Regions from separate parts of the Mesorhizobium sp. CA16 genome, predicted to be linked through region 1. Evidence: predicted binding sites of a transcription regulator. Region 1 holds the regulator's gene; the other holds the start of a gene.
What was found. Region 1 encodes PhoB, which activates phosphate uptake and scavenging genes when phosphate is short. Its sites were predicted from a motif close to TGTCATNNANCTGTCAT; they were not measured.
Positions count from the first base shown of each region.

Region 2: the regulator PhoB is predicted to act here: its motif matches at 1,928-1,944, upstream of LB525_RS06975 (LTA synthase family protein).

Region 1 covers NZ_JAIUHP010000012.1:110,185-113,549, forward strand. The annotation lists gene pstB (phosphate ABC transporter ATP-binding protein PstB) at 1-616, shown strand, start outside; gene phoU (phosphate signaling complex protein PhoU) at 637-1,344, shown strand; gene phoB (phosphate regulon transcriptional regulator PhoB) at 1,361-2,050, shown strand; gene LB525_RS18025 (ROK family protein) at 2,383-3,365, opposite strand, start outside.
Region 2 covers NZ_JAIUHP010000003.1:206,174-209,538, reverse strand. The annotation lists gene LB525_RS06975 (LTA synthase family protein) at 1-1,879, opposite strand, end outside; gene fabD (ACP S-malonyltransferase) at 2,155-3,108, shown strand.

The DNA.
Region 1 (3,365 bases):
GCGCGTGCTCAACCGCATCTACGAGCTCTATCCGAAACAGAGCGCCGAGGGCCAGGTGCTGCTCGACGGCAAGAACATCCTCGACCGTTCGCAGGACCTCAACCTGCTGCGCACCAAGATCGGCATGGTGTTCCAGAAGCCGACGCCGTTCCCGATGTCGATCTACGAGAACATCGCTTTCGGCGTCAGGCTCTATGAGAAGATCAGCAAGGCCGAGATGGACGGCCGCGTCGAGCAGGCGCTGAAGCGCGCAGCACTCTGGAACGAGGTCAAGGACAAGCTCAACGCCAGCGGCCTCAGCCTCTCGGGCGGCCAGCAGCAGCGCCTGTGCATCGCCCGTACCGTTGCGGTGAAGCCCGAGGTCATCCTGCTCGACGAGCCGGCCTCGGCGCTCGATCCGCTGTCGACCGCCAAGATCGAGGAACTGATCGACGAGCTGCAGGCCGACTACACGATCGTCATCGTCACCCACAACATGCAGCAGGCGGCGCGCGTGTCGCGGCAGACCGCGTTCATGTATCTGGGCGAGCTGGTGGAGTTCGACCGGACCGAGAAGATCTTCACCTCGCCCCGCGAAAAGCGCACGCAGGACTACATCACCGGCCGCTTCGGCTGAGCTCATACGAGGACATCATCATGGCCGAACATACCGTCGCTTCCTTCGACGAGGATCTGAGGCAGATCAGCCGGCTCATCAACGACATGGGCGATCTCGCAGCCTCCATGGTCGGCGCTTCGACCAAGGCCCTGCTCGAGACCGACAATGCCATGGCGCAGCGCGTCGTTTCCGACGATGCCATCATGGACGCGCGCCAGCGCGAGCTCGACGACCGCGCCATCACGCTGATCGCCAAGCGCCAGCCGATGGCCGACGACCTGCGCAACGTGGTCGGCTCGATCCGCATGGCGGGCGACCTCGAGCGCATCGGCGACCTCGCCAAGAACATCGCCAAGCGCGTCGGCTCGGTCGGCGTCAGCGCCGCGCCGCGCGACCTCACGCATTCGATCGATTCCATGGCGCAACTGGTGCTGATCCAGGTCCAGGCCGTGATCCAGGAATATACGGTGGGCGACGCCACGGCGCTGGCCAAGCTTCGCAACGACGACGAGCGCATCGACGTCAAATACACATCCGTCTTCCGGGAGCTCCTGACCTACATGATGGAAGACCCGCGCAACATCACCGCCTGCACGCATCTTCTGTTCTGCGCCAAGAATCTCGAGCGCATCGGCGACCATGTGACCAACATCGCCGAGAACGCCTATTATGTGCTGACCGGCACGCAATTGCCCGCGAATCGTCCCAAGCAGGACGAGACGACAATGTCGGCGCCGGCGGCCTGACGAAGGGTATCTGCCAATGATCGCGCCACGCATCATGGTGGTGGAGGACGAGGAGCCGCTTGGGGTGCTGCTCCGCTACAATCTCGAATCCGAGGGTTACCAGGTCGAAGTGGTGACCCGCGGCGACGAGGCCGAAATCCGCCTTCAGGAAAACGTTCCCGACCTGCTCGTGCTCGACTGGATGGTGCCGGCGGTTTCCGGCATCGAGCTCTGCCGGCGCCTCAGGATGCGGCCCGAGACCGAGCGGCTGCCGATCATCATGCTGACGGCGCGGGGCGAGGAAAGCGACCGCGTGCGCGGCCTTTCGACCGGCGCCGACGACTATCTGGTCAAGCCGTTCTCGACGCCGGAGTTCATGGCGCGCGTCAAGGCGCTGCTGCGCCGCGCCAAGCCGGAGGTGCTGTCCAGCGTGCTCAAGGTCGGCGACATCGTGCTCGACCGCGAGTCGCACCGCGTCTACCGCAAGAAGAGCGAAATCAGGCTCGGCCCGACCGAGTTCCGGCTGCTGGAATTCATGATGCGTCATCCCGGCCGGGTGTTCTCGCGCAGCCAGCTGCTCGACAATGTCTGGGGCGAGACGATCTATATCGACGAACGCACCGTCGACGTCCATGTCGGCCGCCTGCGCAAGGCAGTCAACAACGGCCGCATGCCGGACGTCATCCGCACCATCCGCGGGGCGGGTTACGCGATCAGGGAAGATTAGGGATAGGGGCCGAGACGCTGACGGGTTCTGTGTCTCCAGCATCGGATCGCGTGCATTGGCGGTTAGCCGAGACGCTTGTGCTTCGTCATCCACGGGCGGAGCAAGGAGCGCAGCGACGCAGCGCAGACCCGAGGATCCATTCCGTGATGTCGATGCGTTGCGACAGTCCAGAATTCTGTGCCGCTGCGCCCGACGCGTGAGGTAGCGGCATGGATTCCAGGGTCTCCGCGACGGAGCTTCGCTCCTGCTCCGCCCTGGAATGACGAAGCTGCGGGGCCTTCCCTTCGCTAATTCAAGCGTCTGCTGCTGTCCCGGACCTCTTCAAGGCTGCCTCAGGCCACGTTCTTTCCCGTCCCCACTCTTGCCTGGCCTCCCGGCGCGAAAATCTCCTGGTCGACGAAGGTCAGCGCGCGCATGGCGCAGCCTTCGCGGATCAGCGGCAACTCGTTCGGCTCGGTGTCGAAGGAGATCGATTCGGAGTGCTGGCCGCCGGCCGTCTGGGCGATCGCTTCCCTTAGCGCCGGCTCGATTAGGTCGAAGGCGGCCGCGCTGACGCCGACCATGGCGACAGGCGCCGGGTCGATGAGGGCGAACAGGCTGCCGAGACCGAAACCAAGCGCTTCGCCGGCCCGGCGGTAAGCCTCCCGTTCGGGGCCGTCCCTCTCGCGCGCCTTCGCGGCAAGGGCCCGCATGTCGGCGTCGCCGACGTCGACCGGCTCGGCGTCCTCGCTCATTTTCATGGCGCTGCGCCAGATCGCATAGTTGCCGGCATAGGCCTCGACGCAGCCGCGGCGGCCGCAGCGGCAAAGCGCCCCGCCCGGGCGGTGAATCATGTGGCCGAACTCGCCGCCGGATGAATGCGTGCCGGTGAACAGCGCACCCTTGAGCACGAGACCCATGCCGATGCCGTGCGACAACAGGATGGCGATGAAGTCGTCGCGATAGCGCTCCGGGTCGCGCCATTGCAGGGCCACCGCCATCATGTTGCAGTCGTTCTCCATGGTGGCGGAGATGCCGAACTCCTTCTCTAGGATGTCGGCGAAAGGAATGTCGGTCAGCGGCGTTATCGGCGACCACAGCATGGAGCGCGCATGCGAATCGGTGATGCCCTGAATGCCCATGGCGATGCGGGCGACGCTGCCAATGTCGAGGTCGGGATCCTGCAGCCGGCGCCGCACGATCGCCACGCATTCGCCGATCAGCTCGTCGCGGGGCATGACAAGCGTGTCCAGGCGTTGCTGCTCCTCGGCGACAACCTGGCCGGCATAGTCGATCACGGCGACCGACAGGAAGTTCAGAGACAACACCACGGTCA
Region 2 (3,365 bases), on a different contig from region 1:
CGGGCGCCGAGAGCCGCTTGCCGAACATCATGTCGTATTGGATGAGCCGGAAATCGTTGATCTTCGGATCGATCTGCTTCTGCCTCGCCCAATCCGGCGTTGCTTCGCCCACGGGCGACAGGAGCAGGTTGCGGTCGACCACCCGGTAGTGTTCGCGCAGCGCGCCGAGGAAGCCGGTGTAATAGGGGTGGCTGATGCCTGCCGTGGTCAGGATATGATAGGGCAGGAAGGCCGGGCTCACCGAGCCGATGTTCTCGGCCGGACCGGAGCGGTTCGACCAGATAACCAAAGGCGTATCGTGGTGTTCGAGCGCGGCGACCGCCGGCTCCTTGCGCGGCGCGACATTGTCCTTGAGGAAGCCGGTCTCGACATAGACGGGTCCGAGCGGCGGCAGATGGTCGCCGAAGAAGGCGATGATGGTCGGCCGCTGGCGGGCCTTCGCCCAGTCGATCAGGCGCTGCAGGCCGCGGTCGGCGTCGGCCGACCCCTCGGCATAGGAAAGCAGCGATTCCCGCGCCCAGGAACTGATCGGCGCGTCGATCGAATGCGTCGGGTTGTAGTAGCGGTAGGGCTCGTAAGGACCGTGGTTCTGCAGGCTGACGGCGAACAGGAACACCGGATCGTCGCTGGTGTCGGCCTCGCGGATGATCTCGTCGGTCATCGCCGCGTCGGAAGCCAGCGGCCCGCGCTTTTCCATCGGCGGCAGCGTCTCTTCGGAGCGGAAGTCGTTGAAGCCGAAATCGGCATAGACGGCGCCGCGGTTCCAGAACCAGTTGGTGCCGGGATGGATGGCGCGCGCCCGGTAACCCTGGCTCTTCAGGAAGGTCGCCAGCGACGGGGTCGGGGTGCGCACATATTGCTGATAGGGGATCGAGCCGGCCGGCAGGAAGGCGTTGGAAAAGCCGGTCAGCGCCTCGAACTCAATATTGGCGGTCATGCCGCCGAACTCGGGCGAGAACATCGAGCCGGAGCGCAACGCCCTGACCGTCGGGATCGGGTCGGGCTTGATGGTGACGCCGGGCAGGTGCGTCGGATCCCAGAAGGATTCGCTCATCACCACCACGATATCCGGCTTCTCGTCCGGCATGGAAGCGGCGACGTCGGGGCGCTGGATCGCGGACATCGTCTTCTCGGAATAGCCGGGCGGCGCCGCGACATGCGCCATCGGCACGTTCATCGCGAAGGCCAGCGCAAAGCCGTTGGAGGCGTAGTTCTCCTTCTGGTCCCACATGATCGGGATGATCTGCAGCCGGTCGCGCGTCCACGAGAAGGTGGCGTAGTCCATGATCGAGACGAAGAAGGCGAGCAGCGGCACGGCAAGCGCCAGCCGCGCCAGGCGGCCCTTGCGGCTGAGGATGGGCACTCGCCGGCGCCAGGTCCGCCAGGCGTAGACGAGCAGCGTCAGACCGCCGACGATGCCGACCGCCAGCATGACGGCCGTCCACGGGCGCTCGCGCACCAGGAGCGGCATCAGCGCCATGATCTGGCGGGCGAACAGGAAATCCGTGGGATAGAGCGGGTCGCCGAGGTAACGCGATTTCTGGTGGCCGACAAAGGCCAGCGCCAGCGTCAGCGGCGCCACGATCATCAGGCTCTGGTGGCTTCGGCCGAGTATGGCGTCCAGCCCGAGCAGCACCAGGGCGAAGACGATGATGGTGGTCCAGCCGGGCTTGAAGGGCTGCATGAAGAAATCGACCGTGCCGAAGAAATCGCCGCGTACGATCAGCTCGATCGCGAATACAAGCAGGGCTGAGGCAAGAAGCGTCGACAGGCCGTAGCGTACGGTCGGCCAGGCTCGTCCCGGCAGATAGCCGGTGGACGGATCGTCTTCCAAAAATTGCGGCGCGGGTTTGGCCGCGCCTTTCCTGATCCTTGCCACTTTGCTTCCCCGGCCCTTGTCACGCGTCTTCCACTCGCGTCACGCCACTGTCATCGAAATGTCACGCAAAGCTAGCGCCTGTGGCGGAAATAAGAAGAGCCAGCAAACTAAACGTGAGCGGTTTTCATCAGGTGTGATCAAGTAAAAGGCCTTTTGGAACAGGCAGTCAGCCAGTTTTCCGACCGAAATGCAGGCCGAAGAGACGCCTGCGGGCTTGACTTGGCTGTCCGCCTTGCGCCAGAGGCAGACAAAACCAGCCTCTGGAGAGACCTCAAATGGCCGTCGCATTCACCTTTCCGGGACAGGGCAGCCAGGCCGTCGGCATGGGCAAGGACCTCGCCGACGCATTCCCCGAAGCGCGCCGCGTCTTCGAGGAAGTGGACGCAGCGCTCGGCGAAAAACTCTCGAAACTCATCTGGGAAGGGCCGGAAGAGAGGCTGACACTGACCGCCAACGCCCAGCCGGCGCTGATGGCGGTGTCGCTGGCGGCGATGCGGGCGCTCGAAGCGCGCGGCTTCTCTTTGAAGGACAAGGTGGCTTATGTCGCCGGCCATTCGCTTGGTGAATATTCCGCGCTTGCCGCGGCCGGCTTCGTTTCGGTCGGCGATGCGGCGCGGCTGCTTCGGACCCGCGGCAACGCCATGCAGGCGGCGGTGCCGGCCGGCGAGGGCGCCATGGCCGCGATCATCGGGCTGGAACAAGCCGACGTCGAGGCCGCTTGCGCCGAGGCAGCTCGCGAGGTCGGCAACGGCTCCGTCTGCCAGGTCGCCAACGACAATGGCGGCGGCCAACTGGTGATCTCCGGCGCCAGGCCGGCGGTCGAGCTGGCGGCGAGGCTGTGCACCGAAAAAGGCGCCAAGCGGGCGCTGATGCTGCAGGTTTCCGCGCCCTTTCATTCGGCGCTGATGACGCCTGCCGCCGACATCATGCGCGAGGCGCTGGCCGGTGTCGCGAAATCCGCGCCGGTGGTTCCGATCGTCTCGAACGTCACCGTAACCCCGACCAGCGACCCCGATGAGATCGCCCGCCGCCTGGTCGAGCAGGTGGTCGCCCGCGTGCGCTGGCGCGAGACAGTGGAATGGTTTGGCGCCAACGGCGTTGCGAGCCTCTACGAAGTCGGCGCAGGCAAGGTGTTGTCGGGCCTGGCGCGCCGCATCAACCGCGACATCGCCACCGGCGCCGTGGGCACGGCGGCGGAAGTCGAGGCCGCGCTGGCGGCTTTGGGGTGAGGCCCCGTTTTCGCCATTCTAGGGCGGAGCAAGGAGCGAAGCGACGCAGCGCAGACCCTAGAATCCATGCCGTGACTTGGAAGTGCCGCCGCGGTGCAGAATTCTGCTCCGTTGCATCCTTCGGCCAATGTCACGGCATGGATCCTCGGGTCTACGCGTCCGCTTCGCTCCCGCTCCGCCCGTGGGATGACGACGGGAAGGAGGCCTTCGCCAATGTCCGACGCTTGTCTAGCGTGACTTGGACGATATGACGTATA